Sphingobium yanoikuyae: one gene and its partner. The protein of the gene in region 1 interacts with the protein of each later gene in a pairwise test. Links are inferred from orthologs where the notes say so. Each region holds a gene or a part of one and is shown in the gene's direction. Other genes may lie near its edges. The genes, in order: HH800_RS15190 and HH800_RS25130.

What was found.
Region 2: the proteins of HH800_RS15190 (region 1) and HH800_RS25130 interact in binary tests that used the Escherichia coli proteins (3 or more experiments, as listed by UniProt). The link is inferred for Sphingobium yanoikuyae from one-to-one orthologs.

The regions. Positions count from the first base shown.
Region 1 is NZ_CP053021.1:3,109,131-3,124,987, reverse strand. What follows is about bases 576-3,945. They hold HH800_RS15190 (2-oxoglutarate dehydrogenase E1 component), read left to right. Parts: upstream 576-949; coding sequence 950-3,745; downstream 3,746-3,945. Other genes in these bases: odhB (2-oxoglutarate dehydrogenase complex dihydrolipoyllysine-residue succinyltransferase), read left to right, coding at 3,754-3,945; sucD (succinate--CoA ligase subunit alpha), read left to right, coding at 576-851. Also shown: more of sucD, read left to right, coding at 1-575; more of odhB, read left to right, coding at 3,946-5,001; lpdA (dihydrolipoyl dehydrogenase), read left to right, coding at 5,109-6,509; HH800_RS15175 (hypothetical protein), read left to right, coding at 6,604-6,879; HH800_RS15170 (GGDEF domain-containing protein), read right to left, coding at 6,855-8,006; HH800_RS15165 (enoyl-CoA hydratase/isomerase family protein), read right to left, coding at 8,149-8,910; HH800_RS15160 (HAD family hydrolase), read right to left, coding at 8,907-9,575; bifunctional UDP-N-acetylglucosamine diphosphorylase/glucosamine-1-phosphate N-acetyltransferase GlmU, read left to right, coding at 9,730-11,022; HH800_RS15150 (metallophosphoesterase), read left to right, coding at 11,019-11,882; glmS (glutamine--fructose-6-phosphate transaminase (isomerizing)), read left to right, coding at 11,999-13,822; HH800_RS15140 (bifunctional GNAT family N-acetyltransferase/carbon-nitrogen hydrolase family protein), read right to left, coding at 13,877-15,490; HH800_RS15135 (NADP-dependent isocitrate dehydrogenase), read right to left, coding at 15,610-15,857. UniProt on the Escherichia coli protein: E1 component of the 2-oxoglutarate dehydrogenase (OGDH) complex which catalyzes the decarboxylation of 2-oxoglutarate, the first step in the conversion of 2-oxoglutarate to succinyl-CoA and CO(2).
Region 2 is NZ_CP053021.1:5,197,864-5,213,312, forward strand. The notes cover bases 7,205-10,166. They hold HH800_RS25130 (ABC-F family ATP-binding cassette domain-containing protein), read left to right. Parts: upstream 7,205-7,732; coding sequence 7,733-9,601; downstream 9,602-10,166. Other genes in these bases: HH800_RS25125 (OmpA family protein), read left to right, coding at 7,205-7,533; HH800_RS25135 (AI-2E family transporter), read right to left, coding at 9,674-10,166. In the rest of the region: HH800_RS25105 (GIY-YIG nuclease family protein), read left to right, coding at 1-103; katG (catalase/peroxidase HPI), read left to right, coding at 287-2,551; HH800_RS25115 (hypothetical protein), read left to right, coding at 2,690-3,088; HH800_RS25120 (TonB-dependent siderophore receptor), read right to left, coding at 3,850-6,000; more of HH800_RS25125, read left to right, coding at 6,658-7,204; more of HH800_RS25135, read right to left, coding at 10,167-10,768; HH800_RS25140 (YceI family protein), read right to left, coding at 10,818-12,062; HH800_RS25145 (alkaline phosphatase family protein), read right to left, coding at 12,166-13,506; HH800_RS25150 (TonB-dependent receptor), read right to left, coding at 13,508-15,449. UniProt on the Escherichia coli protein: Genetic data indicate it may be involved in ribosome assembly or function.

The DNA.
Region 1 (15,857 bases):
TCACCCAGGGTATGACCGGTGCCACCGGCACCTTCCACACCGAAACCGCTCTTGCCTATGGCACGCAGATGGTTGGCGGCGTGACCCCCGGCAAGGGCGGCACGACCCACATCGGTCTGCCGATGTTCGACACCGTTGCCGAAGCCAAGTCGAAGACCGGCGCCGACGCCTCGGTCATCTATGTTCCGCCGCCGTTCGCGGCCGACTCGATCCTGGAAGCGATCGATGCCGAAATCCCGCTGATCGTCGCGATCACCGAAGGCATCCCGGTTCTGGACATGGTCAAGGTGAAGCGCGCCCTGTCGGGTTCGAAGTCGCGCCTGATCGGCCCGAACTGCCCCGGCCTGCTGACGCCTGGCGAGTGCAAGATCGGCATCATGCCCGGCAACATCTTCTCGAAGGGTTCGGTCGGCGTCGTGTCGCGTTCGGGCACGCTGACCTATGAAGCCGTGTTCCAGACCACCAATGCGGGCTTGGGCCAGACCACGGCCGTCGGCATCGGCGGTGACCCGGTCAACGGCACCAACTTCATCGACGTGCTGGAACTGTTCCTGGCCGACGACGCCACCGAATCGATCATCATGATCGGTGAAATCGGCGGCGACGCGGAAGAACAGGCTGCCCAGTTCCTGATCGACGAAGCCAAGAAGGGCCGCAAGAAGCCGATGGCCGGCTTCATCGCGGGTCGCACGGCACCTCCGGGCCGTCGCATGGGCCACGCCGGCGCGATCGTGTCGGGCGGCAAGGGCGACGCGGAAAGCAAGATCGCGGCGATGGAAGCGGCCGGCATCAAGGTCGCTGCCAGCCCGAGCCTGCTGGGCGAGACCCTGCTGGAAGTGCTGAAGGGCTGATCCGCCTTTAAAATATGATATGGAAACGCGGCCGGGCTGCACCCCGGCCGCACTTTCCCGCTCCGCGACTGCACGCGGCATGCATGGGACACAAGACGATGGGTTACGAGAACCAGGATTTCGAGATCGAACAGGGGCCGAGCTGGGCACGCCCCAACTGGCCGTTGGCGGACACCGACGACCTGACCGGGGCGATGGACCCGACGCAGATGCAGGTGGCCGTGAAGGCTGCTGCAAAGGCGCAGGGTGCCGCTGTTTCCGAGGCCGATATCGCATCGGCTGCCGAGGACGCAATCCGCGCACAGATGCTGATCCGCACATATCGCGTGCGCGGTCATCTGGCCGCCAATCTCGATCCGCTGGGCTTGGCCAAGCGTGACCTGCCGGCGGACCTGACTCCGGAATATCATGGCCTGACCGACGCGTCGAAGAAGGTCTTCCTGGGCGGCACGCTGGGCCTGCAGTACGCGACCGTCGCGGAGATCGTGACGATCCTGCGCCAGAATTACTGCGGCAATGTCGGCCTTGAATATATGCATATCGCGGACGTTGAAGAGCGCCGCTTCCTGCAGGAACGCCTGGAGGGCAAGGACAAGGAAATCCACTTCACGCCCGAGGGCAAGAAGGCGATCCTGGCCAAGGTCATCCAGGGCGAGCAGTATGAGAAGTTCCTGGGCCGCAAATATGTCGGCACCAAGCGCTTCGGCCTCGACGGTGGCGAGTCCATGATCCCCGCGCTCGAAGCGGTCATCAAATATGGTGGCGCATCGGGCGTGCGCGAGATCGTGTTCGGTATGGCCCATCGCGGCCGCCTGAACGTCCTTGTCAACGTCATGGCCAAGGGCTTCCGCGTCATCTTCCACGAATTCTCGGGCGGCACTGCCAACCCCGAAGACGTGGGTGGTTCGGGCGACGTGAAATATCATCTCGGCACCTCGACCGACCGTGAGTTCGACGGCGTCAAGGTCCATATGTCGCTGGTTCCCAACCCGTCGCACCTCGAAACCGTCGATCCGGTGGTGCTGGGCAAGGTCCGCGCGCAGCAGACCTTCCGCGACGACCTCACCAAGCATGAGCAGGTTCTGCCCGTGCTGATCCACGGCGACGCGGCCTTCGCCGGCCAGGGCATCGTCTGGGAATGCCTCGGCTTCTCGGGCGTCAGCGGCTACAACACCGGCGGCTGCGTCCACTTCATCATCAACAACCAGATCGGCTTCACCACCAGCCCGCAATTCTCGCGCGGCTCGCCCTATCCGTCGGACGTGGCGAAGGGTGTCCAGGCGCCGATCCTGCACGTCAATGGCGATGATCCCGAAGCCGTGACCTTCGCGACCAAGCTCGCCATGGAATATCGCCAGAAATTCCATCGCGACGTCGTCGTCGACATGTGGTGCTATCGCCGCTTCGGTCATAACGAAGGCGACGAGCCGGGCTTCACCCAGCCGCTGATGTACAAGGAAATCCGTCAGCATCCGCCGGTCAGCGACATTTATGCCGCGCGCCTGAAGGCGGAAGGCGTGGTGGACGATGCGTTCGTCTCCGGTTCGACCGACGAGTTCGTCGCCCATCTGGAAGACGAGTTCGAAGCCGCCAAGAGCTACAAGGCCAACAAGGCCGACTGGTTCGCCGGTCGCTGGTCGGGCCTGCACAAGCCGGCCGATGCCGAAACCGCGCGCCAGAGCGTGGAATCGGCGATCAACCAGAAGCTGTTCGACAGCCTGGGCCGCACGCTGACCACCGTTCCCGAAGGCCATAATGTCCACAAGACGCTGAAGCGTGTGCTGGATGCCAAGGCCGAGATGTTCAAGTCGGGTGCCAATTTCGACTGGGCGACCGGCGAGGCGCTGGCCTTCGGTTCGCTGCTGTCGGAAGGCTATGGCGTTCGCCTGTCGGGTCAGGATTCGGGTCGCGGCACCTTCAGCCAGCGTCACGCGGTCTGGACCGACCAGGACACCGAGGCCAAGTATATCCCGCTCTCGACCGTGCCGCATGGCCGTTTCGAAGTGCTGGACTCGCCTTTGTCCGAATATGGCGTGCTGGGCTTTGAATATGGTTTCGCTTTGGCGGACCCGAAGAGCCTGGTAATCTGGGAAGCGCAGTTCGGCGATTTCGCCAATGGTGCGCAGATCATCTTCGACCAGTATATCGCGTCGTCGGAAACCAAGTGGCTGCGGTCCAACGGCCTCGTCTGCCTGCTGCCGCACGGCTATGAAGGCCAGGGGCCCGAGCATAGCTCGGCGCGTCTGGAACGCTATCTGCAGCTCTGCGCCGAAGGCAATATCCAGGTCGCGAACATCACGACCCCGGCCAATTACTTCCACGCGCTGCGTCGCCAGATGCTGCGGCCCTTCCGCAAGCCGCTCATCATCATGGCGCCCAAGTCGCTGCTGCGTCACAAGGCCGCCGTCAGCAAGGCCGAGGACTTCCTGGGCGAAACGCACTTCAAGCGCATCCTGTCGGACCCCAACGGGTCGGCTGACAAGGATACCAAGCGCCTGGTGCTCTGCTCGGGCAAGGTCTTCTACGACCTGATGGAAGCCCGCGACGCCGCCGGCGATGCCAACACCCAGATCGTCCGTATCGAACAGATTTATCCGTTCGCCACTGACGCACTGGCCACGCGCATCGAGCGCATGACCAATCTGGACGAGGTCGTCTGGTGTCAGGAAGAACCGCGCAACAACGGCGCCTGGTCCTTCGTCGAACCCTATATCGAGGAAGCGCTGGCCAAGGCCGGCAAGGCGCCCAAGCGCGCCCGCTATGCCGGCCGCAAGGCTTCGGCATCGCCTGCCACGGGCCTGGCCTCGCGCCATGTGTCCGAACAGGGCGCCCTCGTCGCCGATGCGCTGGGTCACAGCGTTCGTGAAGAAATCCGTCGCCAGAAGAAAGGCTGAGAAAGCACATGGCAACCGAAGTCAAAGTCCCCACGCTGGGCGAATCCGTTACCGAAGCAACCGTCGGTCAGTGGCTCAAGAAGCCGGGTGAAGCGGTCAAGGCCGACGAGCCGATCGTCAGCCTTGAAACCGACAAGGTCGCGGTCGACGTGCCCTCGCCGGTCGCCGGTGTCATGGGTGATCTGGTCGCCAAGGAAGGCGATACGGTCGAGGTCGGCGCGCTGCTGGCCTATGTGAACGAAGGCGGTGCCGCTGCCGCCGCGCCGGCTGCTGCCGCTGCTCCCGCCGCCAAGGCGGAAGCCGCTGCACCCGCGCCGGCCGCTTCGGCCCCGGCTGCATCGGACGACGAAGAGGGCGGCAGCCTGACCCTGTCGCCGGCGGTCCGCCGCCTGGTGCTGGAGCATGGTCTTGACCCGAGCAAGATCAAGGGCACCGGCAAGGACGGCCGTCTGACCAAGGACGACGTCATGGCCGCCGTCGCTGCCGGCACTGCCAAGGCGGCTGCCGCGACCCCGGCTTCGGCGCCTGCCGCCGATGCGCCGGCCGCTGGCCCCAGCCGCAAGCAGGAACGCGTCAAGATGACCCGCCTGCGCCAGACCGTCGCCAAGCGTCTGAAGGAAGCGCAGAACAACGCTGCCCTGCTGACCACGTACAACGACGTCGACATGACCAACGTCATCGAGGCGCGCGCCAAGTATAAGGATCTGTTCGAGAAGAAGCATGGCGTCCGTCTGGGCTTCATGGGCTTCTTCACCAAGGCCGTCTGCATGGCGCTGAAGGACATTCCGGGCGTCAACGCGCAGATCGAAGGCGACGAGATCGTCTATAACGACTTCGCCGACATCTCGGTCGCCGTTTCGGCTCCGACCGGCCTGGTCGTTCCGGTCATCCGCAATGCGGAAAGCCTGAGCGTCGCTGCCATTGAAAAGACCATCGGCGGCTTCGGCAAGAAGGCCAAGGAAGGCAAGCTGACGATGGAAGATATGAAGGGCGGCACCTTCACCATCTCCAACGGCGGCGTGTTCGGTTCGCTGCTGTCCAGCCCGATCATCAATCCGCCCCAGTCGGCGGTTCTGGGCCTGCACCGCATCGAGGACCGTCCGGTCGTCCGCAACGGCCAGATCGTGATCCGCCCGATGATGTATCTGGCGCTCAGCTATGACCATCGCCTGATCGACGGTCGTGAAGCGGTGACCTTCCTTGTCGCGGTCAAGAACGCGATCGAGGATCCGACCCGTCTGCTGATCGACCTGTAATAATCACCATTTATTGTTGCCCCGGCTTAGGCCGGGGCGCCTCTTGCCCTTGATTTGGGGCAGAGCGATGCCAGTTTGGCTGGCATGACTGGAGAAGGGAAAACCCCATGTCCGATTTCGATTATGACGTCCTGGTTATCGGTGCTGGCCCGGGTGGCTATGTCGCCGCGATCCGTGCTGCTCAGCTGGGCCTGAAGACCGCCTGTGCCGAAAGCCGCGAGACGCTGGGCGGCACCTGCCTCAACGTCGGCTGCATCCCGTCGAAGGCGCTGCTGCACGCCTCGGAACTTTATGACGAGGCCGCCAACGGCGCGCTCGCCAAGCTGGGCGTCAAGATCGACAAGATGAGCCTGGACCTGCCCACCATGCAGGGCCAGCGCGTCGATGCCATCAAGGGCCTGACCGGCGGCATCGAATATCTGTTCAAGAAGAACAAGGTGACCTGGCTCAAGGGCCTGGCCAGCTTCACCGGCGCCAACACCGTCGAAGTGAACGGCGAGAAGGTGACGGCGAAGAACATCGTCATCGCCACCGGTTCGTCGGTCGCCCCGCTGCCGGGCGTGGCCGTGGACAATGCGGGCGGCAAGATCGTCGATTCGACCGGCGCGCTGGAACTGGACAAGGTTCCGGGCCATCTGGTCGTCGTCGGTGGCGGCGTGATCGGTCTGGAACTGGGTTCGGTGTGGAAGCGCCTGGGCGCCAAGGTCACTGTCGTCGAATATCTCGACCAGATCCTGCCCGGCATGGATGGCGAAGTCCGCAAGGAAGCCAACAAGATCTTCAAGAAGCAGGGCTTCGAATATAAGCTCGGCACCAAGGTGACCGGCGCCGAAGTCGGCAAGTCGGGCGTGACCCTGACCGTCGAACCCGCCGCCGGTGGCGAAGCCGAGAAGATCGAAGCGGACGTCGTCCTGGTGTCGATCGGTCGTCGTCCCAACACCGAAGGCCTGGGCCTCGACAAGATCGGCTTGGAGCTGAACGCGCGCGGTCAGATCGAGACCGATCATGAGTTCGGCACCAAGGTTCCGGGCGTCTGGGCGATTGGCGACGTCATCCCCGGCCCGATGCTGGCGCACAAGGCCGAGGACGAAGGCATTGCCGTCGCCGAGAATATCGCGGGCCTGACCGGCATCGTGAACCATGACGTGATCCCCTCGGTGGTCTACACCAAGCCGGAAATCGCGGGCGTGGGCCTGACCGAGGAAGCCGCCAAGGAACGTGGCGCCGTCAAGGTCGGCAAGTTCCCGATGATGGCGAACAGCCGCGCGAAGACCAATCACGAGCCCGACGGCTTCGTGAAGATCATCGCCGACGCCGAAACCGATAAGGTGCTGGGCGTGTGGATCATCGCCACCGTCGCCGGCACGATGATCGCACAGGCCGCGCAAGCCATGGAATTCGGCGCGTCGAGCGAAGACATCGCTTACACCTGCCATGCGCATCCGACGCACAGCGAAGCGATCAAGGAAGCGGCGATGGCCGTGACCGGCAAGCCGATCCACATGTGATCGACTGCGCTATCGCTGGATAAGGGAAGGGGCCTCCGCCAAGCGGGGGCCTTTTTCTTTTGGGGAAGGACGCGCGCTGCTCTATCGGACGGGCATGAACCAGTTCCCCTCCAGCCAGTCGGTGCCGTCGGCCAATCCTGAGCGGTTGTTCCTTGCGCTGTGGATCATCTTTTCGGTGCTGACCGCGCTGGCCGACATCATCGCGATCGTCCGCCATCCCGAAATGACGCTGCAGATATTGCCGCAGACGGCCCTGGGGCTGGCGGTGTGCCTGCCCTTCGGTGCGGTTGCGATCCTGCTGCGACGCCGACGGCTCAAGCGCCAGGCGGCGCGGGACGCCTTTCTTCAGGCGATGGCACGGCTCGACTGAGCATCGCCGGCGGGCGCCAGCGCGGGCCGAATGGCGACGCGGTTGCGGCCCTTTTCCTTCGCTTCATAGAGCGCGCTGTCGGCCCGTGCGATCGCGTCATGGATCGAGCGGTCGGCGCGGTGCAGGCTGGTGAGGCCGAAGCTGGCGGTGAGCGGGCCGGGCAGGCCAAGCCGGCTTGCCGCCTGTTCGGCAAAGCGCAGCCGGATCGCGTCGGCAATGCCGGTCGCCATGGCAGGGTCTGCGCCGGGCAGGAAGAGGATGAACTCCTCGCCGCCGAAGCGGGCGATGACGGCATCGGCCGGGGCCAGTGCGCGCAGCGCATCGGCCAGCGCGACGATCACCCGGTCGCCCAGCCCATGGCCATGGGCGTCGTTGACCCGCTTGAAATGGTCGATGTCACAGGCGATCAGGCTGCCGCTGGCATCATGGCGGGCCACCGCCTCCTCGAACCCGCGGCGATTGAGCAGGCCCGACAGCGGATCGACATGGGCATCATGGCGATAGCGGGTGAGCACGTCCTGCATGGCCGCCGCGAGTGCGGAGAGGGCCAGGAACAGGCCGAACATGCAGGCCAGCGCCTGCATCAGGAAGGCATATTGGCTGTCGCGGAACGCTACGCCGCCGGGCAGGGTGAAGGACACGCTGCTGCCGCGCAGCAGGTTGTCGAGGGCCACCAGGGTGACGGCAGCATAGAGGGCGCGATCGGGCCAGCCGCGCAACTGGCCGCGTCCGGCGATCAGCGGGATGGAAATCAGCAGGAAGCAGCCGAAGTCGGACGACACCAGTTCCAGCGGGACGATGTCCCGCATCACCGCAAAGCTGCAGATCAGGATCGATATCGCCCAGATGGCGATGCGCAGCCCCAGCACCCAATTGGGGCGCCAGCGCGTCAGCAGCGCCTGGCTGAACAGCAGGAAGCCGGTGGCAAAGGCGATGTCGGCGACGATGCCCCACAAGTCCGTCGGCAGGAAGTCGAACGCGACCGGCACGGCAAAGCCCATGGCGACGTTGAAGAAGGCGCCGCTCCACCAGCCGGCTTCCCGCGCGCCCCAGCCCCAGACGATGAGGAAGGCGACGCCGAAGCTGGCCATCATGATGGACAGGAAGAAGGCGAAATTCTCACCCACGAAGTGCGACCGATCCTTTGTGCAGCATGACGGCATGACGTCGCGTCATGCAGGAGCGCCATCCTGCATTTTCCGGTAAATGTCGATGGTTAAGAGAGCGTAACGGTTGCGGCGGGCCGAGCGGGAAACTGCCTAACCTGGATCAGAAACGCGGTTTCCGCTTCTCGCGGAACGCCGCGACGCCTTCGGCAAAGTCGGGATAGGTGAAGGCGTCGCGGAACATTTCCAGCGTCACCATGTCGTCATCCGCCTGACCGTCGAGGATGCGGCGGACCATCGCCTTGGATGCGCGCACGCTATGCTGGGCATTGCCGGCAATCTCGCGCGCCAGTGCGTCGGCAGCAGCCAGAGGATCGGTCGCGATCTCGTCGATCAGGTCGATGGCAAGGGCCGCCTCGGCATCGTGCAGCGCGCCGGTGAAGAGGATGCGCTTGGCCCGTGCCGGCCCGACCAGATCGACCAGCAGGCGGGTGTCGAACAGCGAATAGACGATGCCGAGCTTGGCCGGGGTGATGCCCAGCCGTGCGGTCGGCGCCGCGATGCGCAGGTCGCAGGCGATCGCCAGCCCGCATCCGCCGCCGACACAATCGCCGTCGATCGCCGCGATCACCGGCTTTTCCGCATGGGCCAGCGCATATTGGCTGGCGCGGATCGCGGCCTGGTTGGCGGCGCGCCAGTCGCCATCGCCCGAACAGGCGGCAAATTCATTGATGTCGGCACCGGCGCAGAACAGGCCGGGCGTGGCCGAGGCGAGGATCAGCACACGGATATCCGCATCGGCCATGGCATCGGCGACCAGATGGGGCATCGCCTCCCACATCGCCTGGGTCATGGCATTGCGGCGATCGGCCCGATCGATCAGCAGCCGGGCGACCGTGCCGTCCCGCTCCAGGCGCAAGCTCATGCCGGCCAGGCTTCCAGCATCGGCACCAGCTCGTCGAAATGGTGGATCACCGCGTCGGCCTCCAGATTTTCGACCGGGCCGTCGAGGAAGCCGAAGCTGACCGCGATGCTGGGAATGCCGGCATTGCGCGCGCCGGCAATGTCGTTGATCGTGTCGCCCAGGAAGATGGTGCGGCCGCCGCCGGCCCGCTCAATCATCGCATGGATCGGCGCCGGATCGGGCTTGGCAATGCCAACCGTGTCACCGGCCACGACCGAGGCGAAACGGTCGAACAGGCCCAGTTGGTGCAGCAAGGGAATCGTGAAGCGTTCTGCCTTGTTGGTGCAGATTGCCAGCTTCACGCCGCGCTCCGCCAGCGCATCCAGCATTGCCATCATGCCGGGATAGGGCAGGGAGTGGAGCGCCAGATTCTGCTCATAATAATCGAGCAGGATCGGCAGCGTCTGGTCGAGGATCGCTTCGTCATAGCCGCCCGACGCGTCGAGCGCGCGCTGCAGCATCACCTTGGCACCCTTGCCCACGAAGGGCCGGATGGAATCGACCGGGAAGGGGGCTCGGCCGATCGTGCCGATCGCATAATTGACCGCCGCGGCCAGATCGCCGCTGGTGTCGAGCAGGGTGCCGTCGAGGTCGAAGCCGACAATGTCGAAGGATAAGCGTGCCATGGCATCGCCATGCCGCGTCGGCGGTGGCAATGGCAAGGCAAACATGGCAGAGAGCCGTGATATTCCAGACCACTTGAACGAAAAGGACGCGCTCGCCGTGACCGCACCTCGCCCCCTAGCAGTCGTCATCCTTGCCGCCGGGCAGGGCACAAGGATGAAGTCCGGCACGCACAAGGTGCTGCACCCGATCGCCGGGCGGCCGATGCTGCTGCACCTGCTTGCCAGCGTCGCGGACCTGCTGCCCGAGCGGCAGGTGGTCGTGGTCGGCGCCGGCCGCGAGCAGGTGGAAAAGGCGGTCGAGGGCAGCGGCGTCGCCATCGCCGTGCAGGACCAGCAGCTTGGCACCGGTCATGCCGTGGCGCAGGCGCATGATGCGCTGGCGGGGTTCGCCGGTGACGTGCTGATCCTCTATGGCGACGTGCCGCTGGTCAGCGGCGCGACGATGAAGGCGATGCTCGATCGGCTGAGCCGGGGCGACGAGCCGCGCGCGGTGGTGCTGGGCTTCCGCCCGGATGATGCCGCCGCCTATGGCCGGATCATCGCCGATGGTCAGGGCATCATCGAGAAGATGGTCGAGTTTAAGGATGCGAGCGAGGCCGAGCGCGCCGTCACCCTGTGCAATAGCGGCCTGATGGCGGTGCGGGCGAGCGACCTGTTCGTGCTGCTCGACCAGATCGGCAACAACAATGCGGCCGGCGAATATTATCTGCCCGACATCATCATGCTGCCCGGCGCAAACAGCGCCGTGATCGAGACGGAAGCGTGGGAAGTGGCCGGCGTCAACAGCCGCGCCGAACTGGCCGGCGTCGAAGCCGTGTGGCAGGACCGCCGCCGGGCCGAGGCGATGCGCGAGGGCGTGACCCTGGTCGCGCCGCAGACCGTATTCTTCTCGCACGACACGGTGCTGGGCCGCGACGTGACGGTCGAACCCAATGTCGTCTTCGGTCCGGGTGTCACCATCGCCGACAATGTCGTCATCCATGCCTTCTCCCATCTGGAAGGCGCGACCGTGGCCAGCGGCGCCGACATCGGCCCCTATGCCCGGCTGCGTCCGGGCGCTGACATCGGCCCCAAGGCAAAGGTCGGCAATTTCGTCGAGATCAAGAAGGCGCGCCTCGACGAAGGGGCGAAGGTCAATCACCTGTCCTATATCGGCGACGCCAGCGTCGGCGCGGCGGCCAATATCGGCGCGGGCACCATCACCTGCAATTATGACGGCTTCTTCAAATATAAGACGCAGATCGGCGCGGGGGCCTTCATCGGCTCCAACAGCGCGCTGGTCGCGCCGGCGACGATCGGCGATGGCGCCATCGTCGCGGCGGGCAGCGTCGTGACCAAGCCGGTTCCGGCCGACGCGCTGTGCCTCGTCCGGCCGCAACAGGAAAGCAAGCCGGGCTGGGCGGCGGCGTTCCGTACCCGCATGCATGAGCGGAAGGCGAAGGCTTGAATTTCATCCGGCGCAGGCCGTTTCTGTCCGCCCTGTTGTTCCTGCTGCTGGTCGCGGTAGCAGGGCCGCTCTGGCTGTTGATGAATGCGCGCGCTATGCCGGTCGTGCGACGCGCCGATGTCGTGCTGCCTTTCCCGGCGGGCGCGTCGCAGCAGCCGATCAAGGTCGCGCTGCTGACGGACACCCATCTGTCCGGGCCGGACAACAGCCCGGCGCGGATGGCGCGGATCGTGGCGCAGATCAACGGCCTCAAGCCGGACCTGATCCTGCTGGGCGGCGACTATATCGGCGACAATAAATGGGGCGCGACCTATGATGCGCGCCACGCGATCGCGCCCTTCGCCGGGCTGCGCGCGCCGATGGGCGTGGTCGCGGTGCTGGGCAATCATGACAGTCGCAGCAGGAAGAACCGGGTGGCGCTGAGCCCCGATGACTGGCAGCGCGCCTTTGCCGATCTGGGCATTGCCCTGGTCCAGGATGGCGCGGTGCGGCGCGGGCCGCTGGCGATCGGTGGATTGAAGGACATCTATACCCGCAAGCCCGACATACCCGATACGTTGAAAGCGATGCAGGACATTGGTGGCGCGCCGGTCATCCTGTCGCATGGACCCGACGTCTTCCCGTTGCTGCCCGATGCGCCGTCGCTGACCCTGGTCGGCCATACCCATTGCGGTCAGGTGGCGCTGCCCTTTGCCGGAATCGTCTATGTGCCCTCCCGCTATGGCACCCGCTATGCCTGTGGCCGCTATCAGGATGGGCAGAAGGCGATGATCGTGTCGGGCGGGGTGGGCACCAGCGGCCTGCCCTTCCGCATGCTGGCGCCGCCCGACATCTGGCTGGTCACCATCCGGCCACGATGACATTCTTTTCATGGCTCGGCCATGGCACTGTCGCCTGACCGGCATTAATGGCATGGCGACAAAGCTGTCCTATATGGACGCTATCTGACTAATCTGGTTCGGCGGGGCTTTCCACCATGTGCGGTATCATCGGAATTATCGGTAAGGATCAGGTCGCGGAGCGGCTGGTCGATGGCCTCAAGCGGCTGGAATATCGCGGCTATGACAGTGCCGGCGTCGCAACCGTGCATGATGGCCGGATCGATCGCCGCCGGGCCGAGGGCAAGCTCAACAATCTGGTCAAGGAACTGGCCGCATCGCCGCTGGCCGGCACCACCGGCATCGCCCATACCCGCTGGGCCACCCATGGGGCACCGACCACCAGCAACGCGCACCCCCATGCGACCGGCGAAGTGGCGCTGGTCCACAATGGCATCATCGAGAATTTCAAGCCACTGCGCGACGAACTGATTGCCCGCGGCCGCACCTTCGACAGCCAGACCGACACCGAAGTGGTCGCCCATCTGGTCAGCGAACTGGTGGAGCAGGGCGTGGCGCCGAAGGAGGCCGTGGCCCAGGTGCTACCGCGCCTGCACGGTGCCTTCGCGCTGGCCATCCTGTTCAAGAGCCATCCCGACATGCTGATCGGCGCGCGCCTGGGTTCGCCGCTGGTCGTGGGCTATGGCGATGGCGAGACCTTCCTCGGCTCCGACGCGCTGGCGCTCGCCCCGCTGACCCAGCGCATCGCCTATCTGGACGAGGGCGACTGGGTCGTCATCACCAAGGATGGCGCCGAGATTTTCGACAAGGACAACAACCCGGTCGAGCGTCCGGTCACCATTTCCGGCGTGTCCGGCGCGATGATCGACAAGGGCAATCATCGCCACTTCATGCAGAAGGAAATCTATGAGCAGCCGGTCGTCGTGGCCCAGACGCTCAAGGCCTATCTGCAGCGGATGGATGATCGCGTGTCGCTGCCGATCCCGGATTTCGACCTGTCGACCATTCGCCGCGTCACCATCGTCGCTTGCGGCACCAGCTTCTATGCCGGCATGGTCGCGCGCTACTGGTTCGAACAATTCGCCCGCGTGCCGGTCGATTTGGATTTCGCCTCCGAGTTCCGCTACCGCGAGCCGGTGATGGAGGAGGGCGGCCTGGCCCTGTTCATCAGCCAGTCGGGCGAGACCGCCGACACGCTTGCTGCGCTGCGCTATGCCCGCGCCCAGGGGCAGAAGATCGCCGTCGTCGTCAATGTGCCGACCAGCAGCATGGCGCGCGAGGCCGACCTGCTGCTGCCGACCCATGCCGGCCCGGAAATCGGCGTTGCCTCCACCAAGGCCTTCACCTGCCAGCTTGCCGTGCTCGCTGCCTTCGCCGCCAATCTGGCGCGGGCCAAGGGCAAGCTCAGCGCCAAGGATGAAAAGGAAATTGTCCGTCACCTCGCCGAAGCGCCCGCCGCGATCAACGGCGCGCTCGCCTATGACGAGGCGATCGAGGCGATGGCCCATCATATCGTCCCGGCCCGCGATGTCCTGTATCTCGGCCGCGGCACCGACTATCCGCTGGCGCTGGAAGGCGCTCTGAAGCTCAAGGAAATCAGCTATATCCATGCCGAGGGCTATGCCGCCGGCGAGATGAAGCATGGCCCGATCGCGCTGATCGACGAACTGGTGCCGGTGATCTGCATCGCGCCCAGCGGCCCCTTGTTCGAAAAGACCGTCAGCAACATGCAGGAAGTGCAGGCGCGCGGCGGCAAGGTGGTGCTGATTTCCGACTATGACGGGGTGCAGGCGGCAGGCGAAGGCTGTCTCGCTACCATCACCATGCCCAAGGTCCACCCGCTGATCGCGCCGATGGTCTATGCCGTGCCGGTTCAGCTGCTGGCCTATCATGTCGCCGTGCTGAAGGGCACCGACGTCGATCAGCCGCGCAATCTGGCGAAGAGCGTCACCGTCGAGTGAGCCGGGCCGCCCCTGCCGTCATGATGGCAGGGGCCTTGGCTGCTCCCGCTTCGATCAGCCACCACCCGGCGAATTATGGCCACCGGCCGGCACCGGGCCGCCGCTTGGCGCGTGGCTGTGGTCGGGATTGCTGTCCCAGTCGATATGATAAAGGTCGAAGCGGCGGTCGCGCAGGTTGCGGACCGTGCCCTCGGCCCGTGCCCAGCTGAGGTCGGCCAGGTTCACGTCCGCCATGGTCAGCGTCTCGACATTCTCGCTCGCCTCGGCCGCGATGCCGTCACGGGCGAAGGGCAGGTCGCACGGCGTCAGGATCGCGCTCTGGGCATATTGGATGTCCATATTGTCGACGTTCGGCAGATTGCCAACATTGCCCGACATCACGACATAGCATTGATTCTCGATCGCGCGGGCCTGTGCGCAATAGCGCACGCGCATATAACCTAGGCGCGAGTCGGTGCAGAAGGGGACGAAGATGATGCGCGCCCCCTGATCGACCAGGCGGCGGGCCAGTTCGGGAAACTCGCTGTCATAGCAGATCAGCACGCCGATTGGGCCGCAATCGGTCTGGATCACGTCGAGCGCGTCGCCGCCCTTGATGTTCCACCAGAAGGCTTCGTTCGGGGTCGGGTGGATCTTTTCCTGGGTGTGGACCGATCCGTCGCGCAGCGCGACATAGGCGATATTCTGGATGTCGCCATCGTCGGCGCGGGTGGGGTGCGATCCGCCGATGATGTTGATATTATATTCCAGCGCCATCCGCGTCAGTTCCTTGGTCAGGCGCGGGGTATAGCCGGTCAGCTTGTCGATCGCCTCGATCGGGGAGAGCTTCTTGGTCTCGAAGGAGAGCAGGGGCAGGGTGAACAGCTCGGGGAAGACGATGAAGTCCGACCGATAATCGGCCGCCACATCGACGAAATATTCGATGTTGCGGACGAACTCGTCGAAATCCTTCACTGCGCGCGCCTGGAGCTGGCAGGTGGCGAGGCGGACGCTTTCCACGCCGCGCGGCACCCGCATTTCCGGCGCCTCGTCCGGGTCGACATAGGGGTTGCGCCAGACCAGATGCGCCGCATGTCCGTCCGACTGCTTGTCTTCGGGAAGGTAATTTTCCAGCACGCCCAGCGGCTCGAACTGGTTCTTCAACTGGAAGCTGATGACCTGGTCGCGCAGCTTGCCGCTGACCACCTTTTCCAGATAGTCGGCTGCGCTGCCGGCGCGGCGCTTGGCGCGGGCATAGCCGGGCATGCGGCCTGCAATGACGATGCCGTGCAGGTCCAGCTCCTCGGCCAGTTCCTTGCGCTCGTCATAGAGGCGCTGGCCGATGCGCAGCCCGCGCAGCTTGGGATCGACCGCCATCTCATAGCCATAGAGCCATTCGCCCGCGGCGCTGTGGCGGGTGCCGAAACCGTTGGCGGTGATCTCCTCCCAGTCATGATGGGAAAAGGCCATCGCCTTGCTGACGCGCATGGTGGCGCAATAGCCCACGACCTTGCTGTCATAGAGGGCGACGAAGCAGCCATTGGGGAAATTGTTGATCTGGCCGCGGATGGTGGCCAGCGAATAATTGGGCATGCCGGGATAGGCGCGGGCGATCAGCCGCTGGATGCCGCGCACATCGCCGGGCACCGCCGCCCGGACTTCCAGGCGCTTCTTGGCTGTCGTGGTCATTCTTTGCTCCCGTCGCATCAATCCGAAAAGGAAAAGGCGGCGCCGGGATGCGGCGCCGCCTCGTTCCGTTTCCGTATTGAAAGCTTCAGGAAGCGATCAGTTCCGGTAAAAAGCCTTTATCAGGCCCACTTGGCCATTTCGGCTTCCAGATTGACGCGGATCGCCTCGAAGAACTGCTCCGTGGTCATCCAGGCCTGATCCGGGCCGATCAGCAGGGCCAGATCCTTGGTCATCGCGCCGCCTTCGACGGTCTTGATGCAGACCTGCTCCAGCGTCTCGGCGAACTTCACGACGTCCGGCGTGTCGTCGAACTTGCCGCGGAACGACAGGCCCTGGGTCCAGGCGAAGATCGAGGCGATCGGGTTGG
Region 2 (15,449 bases), 2.1 Mb from region 1 along the record:
CGCCCATGAGAAGCGCCTCAAACATTGGCGCCGGCAATGGAAGTTCGACCTGATCGAAGGCGCCAATCCGGACTGGCAGGATCTGTTCGACCAGATTGTCTGACGCAGTAGCGGGACCCCGGGTCAAGCCCGGGGTGACGGGTAGAGGTGGGCGCCTTCTCCGATCCACCCTCTCTCATAGGAAAATCCGATCACTGTGACGGAATCGATTCGTTTCGATCCGCCGCTGCACGGGACTACCCCTTTTCGCGCCTTGAACAGGCAGAACAGGACAGGGGAGAGAAACATGTCCACGACCCGCATTTCCACATTCGCCCTGGCGTGCGCGCTGCTCGCCAGCCCGGCGCTCGCCGCCGATCCCAAGCCCAAGCCGGCGCCGCAGGCCGACACCGTGACCGAGGCGCCCAAGCCGCCCGTCACCGAAAAGCCCGGCGGCATGACCAACAAGGACTGGTGGCCCAACCGCCTGGACCTTACCGCGCTGCGCCAGCATGAGGCGACCCGCGCCAATCCCTATGGCGCCGACTATGATTATGTGAAGGAATTCAACAGCCTCGACCTCGAAGCGGTCAAGGTCGACATCCGCAAGGTGCTGACCACGTCGCAGCCCTGGTGGCCGGCCGACTATGGCCATTATGGCCCCTTCTTCATCCGCATGGCTTGGCACAGCGCCGGCACCTATCGCGTCGGCGACGGCCGTGGCGGCTCGGATGGTGGCGAACAGCGGTTCGATCCGCTCAACAGCTGGCCCGACAATGTCAGCCTCGACAAGGCCCGCCGCCTGGTCTGGCCGATCAAGCAGAAATATGGCCGCAAATTGAGCTGGGGCGACCTGATGGTCCTGTCCGGCAATGTCGCGCTGGAGGATATGGGCTTCAAGACCGTGGGCTTTGCCGGCGGCCGCATCGACGCCTGGCAGCCGGACGTCGTCTATTGGGGCCCGGAAACCAAGATGATGGGGACCGAGCGCTCCAATCCCGACGGCTCGCTCAAGCGTTCGCTCGCCGCGACCACCATGGGCCTCATCTATGTGAACCCCGAAGGCCCCGGCGCCAATCATGATCCCAAGGGCGCCGCCGCCGACATCCGCCGCGCCTTTGGCAATATGGCGATGGATGACGAGGAAACGCTGGCGCTGATCGCGGGAGGCCACACCTTCGGCAAGGCGCATGGCGCCAAGAAGCCCGAGGAATGCCTGGGCGCGGAACCCGCCGCCGCCGGCATCGAGGATCAGGGCTTCGGCTGGAAGAACAAGTGCGGCAAGGGCAATGCGGAGGATACGCTGACCTCGGGCCTGGAGGGCGCCTGGTCGGCCACGCCGACCCAGTTCACCACCCAATATATCGACAATCTGCTGAACTTCGACTGGGTGAAGACCAAGAGCCCGGCCGGCGCGACCCAGTGGATCCCAACCGATCCCGCCACCGCCAGCATGGTCCCCGACGCGCATGTGAAGGACAAGCGGCACGCGCCGATCATGTTCACCACCGACATTGCGCTCAAGGAAGATCCCGGTTTCCGCAAGGTACTGGAAAGCTGGCAGAAGAATCCCGAGCTGTTCAGCAAGGCCTTCGCCCGCGCCTGGTTCAAGCTGACCCATCGTGATCTCGGCCCGCAGGTTCGCTATCTCGGCAAGGACATTCCGTCCGAAACCTATAGCTGGCAGGATCCGCTGCCCAAGGCGAGCTTCGCCCCCGTCAGCGCCGCCGATCAGGCCAAGCTGAAGGCCGCTGTGCTGGCGTCGGGCCTGACCGGGCCGGAACTGGTGCGCACCGCCTGGGCGTCGGCCGCGACCTTCCGCAGCACCGACATGCGCGGCGGTGCCAATGGCGCGCGCCTGCGGCTCGATCCGCAGCGCGGCTGGGCGGTCAACGATCCGGCGGAGTTGAACAAGGTGCTGGCCAAGCTGACTGCGATACAGAAGGATTTCGCGAAATCAGGCAATCAGGTGTCGATGGCCGACCTCATCGTCCTGGGCGGTAACGCCGCGGTCGAGCAGGCGGCGCAGAAGGGCGGCTACAGCATCACCGTGCCGTTCACGCCGGGCCGCGTCGATGCCGCGCAGGCACAGACCGATGTCGCCTCCTTCGCCTATCTGGAGCCCAAGGCGGACGGCTTCCGCAACTGGTATGGCCCCAGGGCGGAGGTCAGCCCGGCCGACGCGCTGGTGGACAAGGCCGATGCCCTCGACCTCACCGTGCCGGAAATGACCGTGCTGGTCGGCGGCATGCGCGCGCTCGGCGCCAATAGCGGCGGATCGAAGAATGGCGTGCTGACCACCCGTCCGGGCACGCTCAGCAACGACTTCTTCGTCAACCTGCTGACGATGGACACGGTGTGGAGCAAGTCGGCGACGCCGGGCCTCTATGACGGCAAGGACCGGGCCAGCGGCGCGGCGAAGTGGACGGCGACCCCGGTCGACCTGATCTTCGGCTCCAACTCCGAACTGCGCGTCGTGGCCGAAGTCTATGCCGAGGATGACGCAAAGGAGAAGTTCGTCACCGACTTCGCCGCCGCCTGGACCAAGGTCATGAACGCGGACCGCTTCTGAAAATGAAGAACCCGGCGGCGCAGGGCGACGCCGGGTTCTTCGGATCGAATTGGCCGGAAGCGACCATTTTTTGTCATTCGCATGGTCTCGACGCTCGCCCAATTGCGGATGCTGCGGATCCGGGGCTAAGCTCAGCAAATGATCCAGTCTATCCCGAACTTCCACGATGGCTACGTGACAGGGTTAAAGGTGCGCGAAGGTGGCGCTACGCTCTACTTGCGGCAAGTAGATGGCGCAGATTTCAATATGATCCTTGAAGACCTCGAGGCGCTGCAAATCGATGATTTTCGGCAGGGCAATATCATATCGCACGTCGATATTATCGCAGGGCGCTTGCTGAGTGCCAATGCCCTTGACCGGCTTTATGAGCCGCCACATCCGGCGGCGACCCCGCAATATCACGAGAAATACGCCTCTTTTTTAAATGGGCAAGTGGAGCGGATCGAACGCGGGGAAGCTCAGTTACTGGTGATTGTCCCGTCCTATGGTGCAGATCTGTTAGCGATATGCCGACAGGTGCATTGTGTAGCAGCCTGACGGCTAACGACCATTTTTAGTCATTCGGTCCAACAAACGCTTTCGACAATTGCAGATATTCGTTGTTTCGGCCTATGATCCAGTCAACATCACACGCGGTAGGAATGACGCTTGAGGATATCCCCTTTCGTTCTCACCGCATTTGCCATTTGCTCCTGTAATGGCGAGGACACACGGGCTAAGAGGATAGCGGCTATTGAAGAGGTCGAAAAACGCTGTGGCCTCCCTCCTAATACTTTTAATGCATCTCTAGCGGACAAGCCCGCGAATGAGGCACGTGCATGTGACCCGCGTAAGAGCGGAAGGAAATGCTATGACGTGCGGCATATCGACTTAGGATACGTTTTTCACAAGCCGCTGTTATGTAAGATGGAATGCGTGAAACGATATAAATCAAAGGACGGGTATCAGTTCGGTTTGTATCTAAACTCAGTCACGCCCAAGGATGCACCTCGTTGCGATAACGCTGTCGGTTGAACTCTGATGATGTCTGCTAATTTGGATTAGCAACGGCTAACCGGACCGTCCGCCATCCACCCCTTCCGTCATTCCCGCGCAGGCGGGAATCCATCTCCTGACCTTGTATCTGGTCCGACGCTGGCGAGATGGATCCCCGCCTCCGCGGGGATGGCTCTATGAAACAGGTGGCCCGCTTCCCACCCCAAAACAACGTTGCGTCATTCCTGTGCTGGACCTGCGCCAGCATCCATCCGCCCCCAAACAAAAAGGGCGCCCTGGTCTCCCACGGCGCCCTTCTTTTATCAGAACTTGTAGTTCGCGCTGATCGTGAAATTGCGCGGGGCGCCGTAGCGATACTGGCTGAACGAACCGGCCTGGCTGTAATATTTCTTGTCGAACAGATTTTCGACATTGGCCTGGAGCTGCAGCTGCTCGGTCACGGCATAGCGCGCCATCAGGCTGACCAGCGTATAGCCGTCCTGCTGGAAGCGGAAGGGCACGGCCGGCGTGGTGCCGGGGATGGTGCCGTCCGAATAGGCCTTGCTGCGATAATTGACGCCGCCACCGATGGTCAGGCCGGTCAGTACGCCGGGCAGGTCATAGGTGGTGAAGATCTTGAGCAGCTTGCGCGGCTGCGCGGTGTTCACGTCATTGCCGTCCGGATCCTCGATCTTGAACTGGCTGTAGCTGGCATTGACGTTCCAGCCCGGCAGCGGCTGGCCGGTGGCTTCCAGTTCGAAGCCCTTGCTCGTCACGCCCTCGACCGCGCGATAGGGCTGGAAGGTCTGGCTGTTCAGGATGATTTCCGGGCCGTCCATCTCGCCGACATTATCCTGCTCGATGCGGAACAGCGCGATCGAGGTCTGCAGCGCATCGCCGAAGAAGCTGCTCTTCAGGCCGATTTCATAGGCGGCGCCGTTCAGCGGATCGAGCAGGCGCTGTTCGCGGTCATAGCGGTTTTGCGGCTGGAAGATCTTGGTATAGCTGGCATAGACGCGATGGTTCGACGTGATGTCGTACAATGCGCCGACATAGGGGATGAACACATTGTCGTCGCCATAGTCGCTCGGCCCGCTCCAGGCGAAGCCGCGCTGGTTCCAGCTGGCGATACGGCCGCCCAGGATGACCTTGAACGGATCGGCCACGTTCAGGCGGAACGCGCCATAATAGCCGGTCTGCTCGATCCGTTCCTGTTCGTTGCGCACCGCGTCGGTGCCCCAGACCGGCTCGGGATAGGGCACGCCTTCCTGGCCGATCACCGGCACGTCCGTCAGCCAGGGCGAGGGCGCCACATAATTGTCGGTGTGCCGCTTCAGCACGCTGTGCAGCGCGCCCAGCACGACCTCATGATCGCGGCCGAACAGCGCCACCTGGCCCTTCAACTGGGCGTCGATGCTGTTCTGGATGCTTTCGCCCTTGGACTTGTAGGGGTTGGTGCCGTCCATCGTGCCGGTCGCCTTGTCGACGCCGCCATAGAGATAGAGAAGCTGCGTATCGCCGGTGGTCTTGAGCCGGTTGTAATTGGCGGTCAGGTTCCAGCGATCGCCAAATTCCTGGCGCACCGTGGCATAGATATTCTGGTTGGTGGTGTTCCAGTAGGTCCAGTCCGCCGCCGTGGTCTGCGACCGGGGCAGGTCGGTCAGCGTGCCGTCGGTGTAGAAGGTGGGCAGCGCGCCCCAGGTCGCGCCCTTGGGCTTGCTGTCCTGGTGGCTCATGCCGACGCGGACCAGCGTGCTATCGGTGACGTCGGCCTCGACCACGCCATAGAGGACCCACTTCTTGCGGTCCTGAATGTCGATGAAATAGTCGCCCTTTTCATAGCGACCGACCAGCCGGGCGCGGATGCGGCCATCGGCGGTCAGTGCGCCGCCAATGTCGGCCGACAGGCGCCAGGTGTTCCAGCTGCCGATGCTGGCATTGACATAGCCGGTCAGGTCGGTGGCGTCGGCATGCTTGCGCACCAGGTTGACCGATGCGGACGGATCGCCCGCGCCCGACAGCAGGCCGGTCGCGCCGCGCACGACCTCGATCCGTTCATAGATGGAGACGTCGATGCTGGTCTCGCCATTGCCGCCGGCCAGCGTCCAGGCGGCGGGCACGCCGTCGACCTGGGTGTTGCGGATCTCGAAGCCGCGCGCGAAGAAGCTGTTGCGCACGTCATCGACTTCGTTGGCGGATACGCCCACCGCATTGGTGATGACATCCTTCACGCTGATCAGATTCTGGTCGAGGATGCGCTGCGCGGTCATGATGCTGACCGACTGCGGCGTTTCCTGGACCGTCAGGCCCAGGCCGGTCGCGGTGTCGATCTTGTCGGGCAGGGTATAGGTGCCGGTGACGACGATCTGGTCGTCGCGATTCTCATCGGCCGGTGCGGCATTGGTCTGGGCGGCGGCGGGAAGGGCGACGACGCACAGCGCGGCGCCGGCAAGCCAGTGATATTTGGACAGCATGAAGACCCCTGTTTTCTGGAAGGAAATTGGGCGTCGTCCTAAGGGATGCTGCGAGGCGATCGCAACAATAATGCGAATGCGTCGCAATGCTATTTTGCGCAAAATATGCGAATATTTCCCTCTGTGACCATATTGCCACAGCCAGTGCCGTTGACTGGCGGGTGATGCGCGTTGCGGGTGCGGTCGGTCGAAGCATCCCTCGGCCTGCTTCCGCGCGCGCACGCAAACCGGATCGTCAAATAATGTTTCAAGTCAATGTTATGAAAGCGCAAAAATAGAAATTCGGAATTTGTTCCACGCGGATGCTGATTTTTGTTTCACAACAACAGGGTGCGTCATGGCGAAGTGTGTTGGAAATCTATAGCTGTCCTGACTCAAGTGGATCGCGTTAACACTTTCCGTCTTCGCCTTCGTTTCGTCGCAACATCCGCTCATCTGGCCTGCGCAACACGGCCGGAACACGGGCTGTTCATGCAGCAGAAAGCCGGACACGAACAGGCAATGTGTCTGGCGCATCCCACGGCGCCAAGACGTCAAAATTTATGAAGGTCAGAAGAAGGGGGTTCTGACGGCCGGAAACGCCACCAGGCGGCCGCCGTCGGACGACAAGCTGCAATGCTGCAGGCCCGACCGATCGAGAAGTGAAGGAGCAGCGTGATGCCTATCATGTTCAAAAACCAAAAATATCTTGTGATGCTTGCCCTGCTGGCCGGGGCTGCCCCGGCCGCCGTCGTGGCGCAGGACCAGGCCCAGGACGCGCCGCCGGCCGATGTGTCGGCCAGCGTCGCCATGCCGGCCGCCGAACTGACGGAGGGGCCCGAGATCAAGGGCATCATCTCCGCGCGCAGCGGCGACCGGATGCAGGTGACCGCCGCCGACGGCAGCAAGAGCGTCATCACCATCAATGACGATACCAAGATCAGCGCCAGCAAGGGCCTGTTCGGCCTTGGCCGCGACCATCTGGCCGCGACGTCACTGCTGAACGGTCTGCCGGTGACGGTGAAGACCCTGCAGGCCGGCGAAGGGCTGCTTGCCAGCAAGATCGCCCTGCAGAACAAGGATCTCAAGACCGCGTCGATGATCAACAACGGCACGGCCCAGCGGTTCGATGAACAGACCGCCGCGACCGAGGCGCTGCGCGGCCGCATGGGTGAGATCGACCAGTATAATGTGAAGGGCACGACCAACGTCAATTTCGACACCGGCAAGGCGGTACTGTCGGATCAGGCGAAGAATGACCTCTGCGCCGCGGCGACCTCGGCCAATGGCATGAGCAACGCGCTGCTGCTGGTCGTGGGCTATACCGACTCCACCGGTGGCGAGGAGCTGAATCAGGAACTGAGCGAAAAGCGTGCCTCGCGCGTGGTCAATTATCTGCAGCAGGCGTGCGGCTGGAAGCCCTATCGCATGCTGACCCCCACCGGCATGGCCGAGGCCGATCCGGTGGCCAGCAACGACACGATCGAGGGCAAGGCGCAGAATCGCCGCGTCGCGGTCAATATCCTCGTCAGCAAGGCCGTCGACGGCCTCTGACACTTGCGGGGTGGGCCCTTGCCCACCCCCATTTTTTGCGCGTCGATCGCGCGACTTCGCAAAAATCTCCTATTGCGAAGTCGTGACTGCGGACCGGCAGCGGCGCAAATGCGTCCTCTGCGACACTATATATTTTGCAGCTTTCGCAAGCGCGCCAAGCCGCTTCACCCCCCGCCGCAGCTCTGCTACAGGCGCGGCCATGCTTAACTTGAACGGTATCACCGTGCGCCTGGGCGGCCGCACCATCCTCGACCGCGCCGGCGCCGCACTGCCGCCGCGCAGCCGCGTCGGCCTCATCGGCCGCAACGGCGCGGGCAAGTCGACCCTGATGAAGGTGATGATCGGCCAGCTCGACCCGGACGAGGGCAGTTGCGACATGCCGCGCGACACCCGTCTGGGCTATATCGCCCAGGAAGCCCCCTCGGGCACCGCGACCCCGTTCGACACCGTGCTCGCCGCCGACAAGGAACGCGCCGAATTGATGGCGGAGGCGGAGCATACCGAAGATCCCGATCGGCTCGGCCATATCTATGAGCGGCTGACCACGATCGATGCCTATACCGCGCCTGCGCGCGCAGCCCGCATCCTCGTTGGCCTGGGCTTTGACGAGGAAATGCAGGGCCGTCCGCTCGACAGCTATTCGGGCGGCTGGAAGATGCGCGTTGCCTTGGCGGCGCTGCTCTTCTCCAACCCGGACCTGCTGCTGCTCGACGAACCGTCGAACCATCTCGATCTCGAAGCGACCCTCTGGCTGGAGAATTTCCTCAAGGCCTATCGCGGCACCGTGGTCATCATCAGCCATGAGCGCGATCTGCTCAACAATGTGGTCGACTATATCCTGCATCTCGAAGGCGGGAAGGTGACCCTTTATCCCGGCGGCTATGACGCGTTCGAGCGCCAGCGCGCCGAACGGCTGGCCCAGCAGGAAGCGGCGCGCGCCAAGCAGCAGGCCGAGCGCGAGAAGCTGCAGGATTATGTCGCCCGCAACTCGGCCCGCGCCTCGACCGCGAAGCAGGCCCAGTCGCGCGCCAAGGCGCTGGCCAAGATGCAGCCCATTGCCGCTGCGATCGAAGACCCCAGCCTGCATTTCGGTTTCCCCAGCCCCGCCGAACTGCGCCCGCCGCTCATCACCATGGACATGGCCTCGGTCGGCTATGACGACACGCCGATCCTGCGCCGGGTCAATCTGCGCATCGATCCCGACGATCGCCTCGCGCTGCTCGGCCGCAACGGCAACGGCAAGACCACGCTGGCCCGCCTGATCGCGGCGCAGCTGGCGCCGATGGAAGGCGCCATCAACAGTTCGGCCAAGATGAATGTCGGTTATTTCACCCAATATCAGGTGGAGGAACTGGACGTCACCGACACGCCGCTGGAGCATATGACCCGCGTCATGAAGGGCGCGACGCCCGGTGCGGTGCGTGCCCAGCTTGGCCGTTTCGGCTTTTCCGGCGAGCGCGCGACGCAGAAGGTCGGCTCCATGTCGGGTGGCGAGCGCGCGCGTCTGGCGCTGGCGCTCATCACCCGCGATGCGCCGCATCTGCTGATCCTCGACGAACCGACCAACCATCTGGACGTCGACAGCCGCGAGGCGCTGGTGCAGGCGCTCAACGAATATTCGGGCGCCGTCGTCATCGTCAGTCACGACCGCCACATGATCGAACTGGTCGCCGACCGGCTGGTGCTGGTCGACAATGGCACGGCCCAGCCGTTCGACGGCAGCCTGGATGACTATACCGACATCATCCTGCGCAAGGCGGACGGCAATCCGTCGGGCGGCGATGCGCCCAAGGTCGATCGCAAGGCGGACAAGAAGGCTGCCGCCGAATGGCGCGAGAAGCAGAAGACGCTCAAGAACGCCGTCAACAAGGCCGAGCGCGAGATGTCCACGCTGATCGCCGAGCGCAAGCGCATCGACGCCATACTGTCCGATCCCAGGAGCGCAACCGGCGCCGAGGCGAAGATGACCACCAGCGAACTGATGGTGAAGCGTGCATCGGTGGAGAAGAAGCTGGAAGCGGCCGAGGAAGTCTGGATGGAAGCCGGCGCCGCGCTGGAAGCGGGCTGATTCTCCGGCTTTAGACCCTGATTCACGCCATCGGTGAAAGCGCGGAGCGCTTCCACCTCAGACGATCAGGGTCTAGAATGTCAGCGGTGGCGCGCCCGCTTCGTTGGAGCGGGTGCGGATCACGATCTGCCAGGTGGCGATGAACAGGGCGGCGATCACCGGCCCGATGACGATGCCGTTGAAGCCGAACAATTGCAGCCCGCCGAGCGTGGTGATCAGCACCACATAGTCGGGGATGCGGGTGTCGCGGCCGACCAGGATCGGGCGCAGCAGATTGTCGACCATGCCGATCACGAACATGCCGCAGAAGATCAGGATCAGCCCCTTCCAGATCGCGCCGGTCGCCAGCAGATAGATCGCCACCGGCGCCCAGATGAGGCCGGTGCCGACGGCCGGCAGCAGCGAGAAGAAGCCCATCATCACGCCCCACAGCAGCGCGCCGGAAATGCCCAGTGCGCCGAACACCAGCCCGCCGATCAGCCCCTGCAGGATGGCGACGACGATGCTGCCCTTGATCGTCGCACGGATGACGATGACGAATTGCCGCATCAGCGCGCGGCGATGCAGCACCCGCAGCGGCGCGGCCCGGTCCAGCTTGCGCGTCAGGTCGAGCCCGTCGCGCAACAGGAAGAAGGTGAGATAGAGCATCACCGTCAGCGCGATGATGAAGCTGAAGGCGCCCTGGCCGATCAGGAAGGCCTGGGCCGCGACGGTGCGGAAACTGGCGGTCAGGCCGTCGGTCAGCAGCCGCTGGACCGCCGCGAAATTGGATATGCCCAGCCGCCGCAGGCCGATCGACGCCCAGTCGGGCAGCGCCGCCTGGAACTGCGCGAACATGTGCGGAATGTTGATCTTCCCCACATTGATCTGGGCGTAGAGCGCGGTCGCTTCCTGCACCAGCGCGATCGACAGGATGATGGCCGGCACGATGACGATCGCGATGATCAGCAGCAGCGTCAGCAGCGCGGCGCTGTTGCGATGACCGGGGATCAGCTTGAGCAGCCCCTGGTTCACCGGGATGAACAGGATGGCGACGATCACGCCCCAGAGGATCGCCCCGAAAAAGGGCTCGACCACCAGCGCGAAGGCGATGGAAACCAGCACCACCAGGGCGACGAACACCCCATCCTCAATCTGCGTTCGGCGATGCCGGCTCTGTCTTTCCATGTCCGCTTCTTGGCAGAAACCGTTATGTTAATCCATGCATCGCATGGCCTTATTGCGCCTTGGCGTCAAAGCTGAAGGTCACCATCACTTTGGGATCAAGGCCGGTGCTGCTGTCGCCATTGCCCACGCCAAAGGGCAGGCGGGCGACGCTGGCCGATCCGCTGACCTTGCGGCTTGTGCCGCTGCCCGACAGGGTGAAGCGGATCGCCTGCGGCTTGGCCACGCCCTTCAGCGTCAGCGTGCCATGGGCGCGATAGCCGTTGGCACCGCTCTTCTCCGCACCTTTGGCAACGAAGGTCGCGGTCGGGTGGGCGGCGCTGCCAAAGAATTCGTCGCCCGGCAACATGCCGTCCTTATAGGCGTCGCCGACGCTGGCCGATGCCATGTCGATCGTTACCTTGATGTCGGCGCTTTCGGGATGGTCGGGGTCCATCACGATCTTCGCGGTCCATTTCGAGAAACTGCCGCTGATCGTCTCGCCGCTGTTGCCGACCGAAAAGCCGATCCGGCCGCCGGGTTGCACGGCCCATGCGGGCGGTGGGCCGGCCGGTTCCTCGGCGACGGCGGCGGTCTCGTTCGCAGCCGGGGCGGCGGCATTGGCGCTCGCATTGCTCGCGGCTTCGACGGCTTCATCCTCGACCGGCGCCGCGTCTGCCTCGACCGCATTGGCCGCAGGCGTGACGGGCACAGCGGGCGCTGCGCCGGGCAGGATCGCCCGGCCCAGAGCGAAGCCCGCCAGAATCAAGGCTGGCAATCCCAGCAGCAAGGCTGTCGAACGGCCCGGCACCATCCGCCAGATCAGCCCGTCGCGCATCAGCACATGATGGCGCAGCGCGCCCGCGACATGCAGCGCGACCAGCGCGATGCCGATCCAGGCGAGCAGGCTGTGGCCGCCTTCGGCCAGGCCATGGCTCGCCATCGGCAGCGGCAGATGGGGCAGGGGAATGACGCCGAAGAACAGGGTCGGCACCTTGACCTTGGCGGTCGATACCAGCGCCCAGCCGGTCAGCGGCGCGCCCAGCATGAAGGCATAGAGGCCGACATGAACGCCGGAGGCGAGCGCGCCCTGCCAGCCGCCCTCCAGCTTGGCCGGACGCGGCTTCCACCAGCGCACGGCAATGCGCAGCAGGGTCAGCAGCAGCACGGTGATGCCGATCGACTTGTGCAACTGGAACAGCGCAAAGCCGCGCGCGCCCAAACTGCCCAGCGCCCAGCCGACGGCGATCTGGAAGGCGAGCAGGGCGGCGATCGCCCAGTGCAAGGTGATGGCGGCCAGGCTGTAACGCTGCGGCATATGGACTACCCCGAAAATGACCCTGTTGGATTGGGCGCAAAATTATGTCGCGGGGGTAATGAAGTCCATCGTCGCAGCCGGAAACGATCCGTTGCCGGGTGGATCAGTGCAGGTCGATCGGCGCCGCCTCCGCGTTGGGCAGGCTGGCGCCCATCGCCTTGGCCAGGGTGGGCGCGATCGCGCGCATGTCGATCAGGCCCAGATCCTTGCCCGGCTTCACCCCCGGTCCCATCGCCATGAAGGTGGCGCGCAGATTGGCCGGTCCGGGGAAATAGCCGTGCATCCCCTTGACCGGTGTCGGCGCGACCAGCGGCGCATTGGCACCGCGGAAGATGTCGGTGACGAAGCCGGGCTTGAGGTTGATCGTGAAGGCAGCCTGCGGATTGCCACCAAGCTTCGCCATTTCCGCCCGGTCGACGATGCACTCGATGCCGTTGGCGGGATTGGCGGCCAGCCTGTCGAGCAAGGCCTTCACCTTGTCGGCCAGCATCTTGTCGTCGGGCCGGGCGAGCATGATCGCGGCCGATCCCCCGCCAATCCAGGGCATGGCCTGCCAGGCCGCGACCTTGCCGTCCGCGCCCAGGGTGATGAGGCCGGCGTCGATGAAGGGGCGGAACAGGTTGAGGCCGCTATGCGTCGCCTCGAACCCATGGTCGCTGACCAGCGCGATCAGCGCGTCGGGATGGGCCTTGCGCTCGGCGGCGACCAGGTCGCCGACGATCGCGTCGATCTTTTCCAGCACCCCTTTGGCGGCCGGCGTATCCGGGCCGCTGCCATGCTGCTCATGGTCCAGTGCGGTGAGGTAGACGGTCAGGAAATCAGGCTGGTGCGCGGCGATCAGGGCGGTGGCGAACCGACCCCTGTTCTGGTCACCGGACAGGCTTTCATCGATCCCCATGGCATAGGGCTGGCCAACCGCCCGTTCCAGCTCCGCCTTCAGCCCCGGCGTCGCCAGCGCGTCCAGCAATCGCGCGTCATCGGCATGGCCGGTGCGCCAGATTTGCGGCAGGTTCCAGCTTATGCCCCTGGCGGCGACGCTGACCGGCCAGTGGACATTGCCGGTGGAAAGCCCGGCTTTTGCCGCCGCATCCCACAGCATCGGCACCTTCACATCCTGCGCATACCAGTACCAGCCGCCTTGGTTGATCTGCATCGGGTCGAAGCTGTTGTTGCTGACGATGCCATGTCTGGCCGGCGACACGCCGGTCATCAGCGTGGTGTGGCTGGGATAGGTCAGGGTCGGCAATACGCCGGTGACGCCCGAGGCATGGGCGCCATCGGTCAGGAACCGGCGCAGATTGGGCAAGGCAAGGCCGCGCTTGTCCGCCTCCAGCACGTCGCCGGGGCGCAGCCCGTCGATCGAGATCAGCAGCACCGGCTCGGCCAGCGCCGGGAGCGGCGTGATGGCGAGCAGGGCGGAGGCAAGCAGCGCGGCCTTGTTCATCTTAGAAGCCCGCCTTGAGGGTGACGAAGAATTGCTGCGGCGCACCGATCAGCAGCGTCTGCGCGTCGCCGCTATTGCCAAAGCCGCCCGATCCGATCGTGCTGATATATTTCTTGTCGAACAGGTTGCTGGCGTTGAGCTGCACTTCGATCTGGTCGGTGACGCGATAGCCGATCGAGGCGTCCACGATCACCCGGCCATTGACCGACGCATCGTTGGTGTAGCTGTAATAGCGCTTCGACATATAGTTAGCGCCGATCCGGCCGAACAGCGGCCCCTGGTCATAATTGAGTTCGCCGCGCAGCATATGCTTGGGGCTGTCGACCACGGTCTTGCCCTTGATCGCCGCGACCAGCGTGCCGTCCGAGCTGTTGAGCACATCGTCGCGATAGGTGGCGTCGGTGTAGCTGTAGCTGGCATAGAGGCCGAAGCCCTGGCCCAGCTTCAGGTCGCCCGCCGCCTCGATGCCGACGGCGCGGACATTGCCGACATTCTGCAGCGCGGAGGCGAGGCCCAGGATCGGGCTGCCGACCTGCACCGCCAGCAGGCGGTTGCGGAAATTGACCAGATAGGCGCCCAGCGTGCCGTTGAAGCGCGACGTGTTGTAGCGCAGGCCCAGTTCGTAAGTGTCGGAACTTTCCGGCTTCAGGTCGTCGCGGATCTGGTCGAAGCCGGCCTGGTTGGTGGAGAAGGGGCCGGTGGTGGTGGCGCTGGCAAAGGCCTTGGTCACCTGAGTGAAGCCACCGAAGATTTCCGCCTCGGGGCTCAGTTCGACGGCGAAGCCGGCATGCGGCTGGAACCAGTTCTCGGCCTTGATCTTGCCCTCGGGGAAGCTGCTCGACACGACCGCCTCGGCCTCGTTGGTGACCTTGAAGCCCTTCCAGCCCAGGTTGATCGTCAGCATGCCGAGATCGATTTTGTCGCGGACATAATATTGGATCGTGTCGGTGGTGAAGTCGAACTCCCACTGGGTCGCGAACGGGTTCTTGGGATAGTCGCGGAAGGACAGGCCGGCTTCGGTGCGGCTCTTGAACGCATAGAAGCGGCGGGCCTGGTTGAACTTGTTATTCTCGTACCAGGCGCCGGCTTCCAGCGTCTGGACGCCGATCGTCGCATCGACGCTGCCGAAGGCGCCGATCCGATCCATGTCATATTCGGTGGTGCGGATCGACAGCGGCGAACCGCCGGTGGGGCTGGGGACGGACGGCGTCGCCCACAGGCCCATGCCGCTATTACTGTGATAATAGCCCTTGATCTTGAAATTGGCATGATCGCCCAGCGGCGTGCTGTAGCCGATCGCACCCAGCCAGTCCTCGCGCAGGCCGGCGGCGTCATAATAGGCGTCCCAGACCGACGTCACATTGTCGGGATAGACGGTGCCGGCGGCGGCGTTGCTGACCGGCGCGCCGGTTTCGCCGCGATTATTGCCGATGTCGGCATAGAGGACCGCCTTGGCATAGTCGGGCGACGTATTGTCCCATTTCCAGCCCAGGCGGTTGATCATCTCCATCGACATGTCCTGATAATCCTGCTCGCGGCGGTCCGAATAGCTCAGCCAGCCATCCAGCTTGCCGTCGCCGACCGGGATCACGACCTTGGCATTGACCATATGCTGGTCCTGCGTGCCCTGGCCCTTCCACTTGTCGGTCGAGCCGTATGCATAAGAGACATAGCCGCGAATGCCGTCGGCACTGCCCATGTTCAGCCGGGCGAAGGCGCGCCAGGTCTCGTCGCTGCCATAGGTGAGGTTGCCCTGTGCGCCCAGCGCATCGGCCGGATCCATCGAGAAGGTCTCGACCGTGCCGCCCAGATTGCCGGTCGACTGGGTGCCCAGCGAGCCCGAGCCCTGCGACACGCGGACGGTGCCGATATTCTCGCTGCTGATGGCGCGGGTGATGTGCAGGCCGTTATGATTGCCATAGCTCATGTCGCCCAGCGGAATG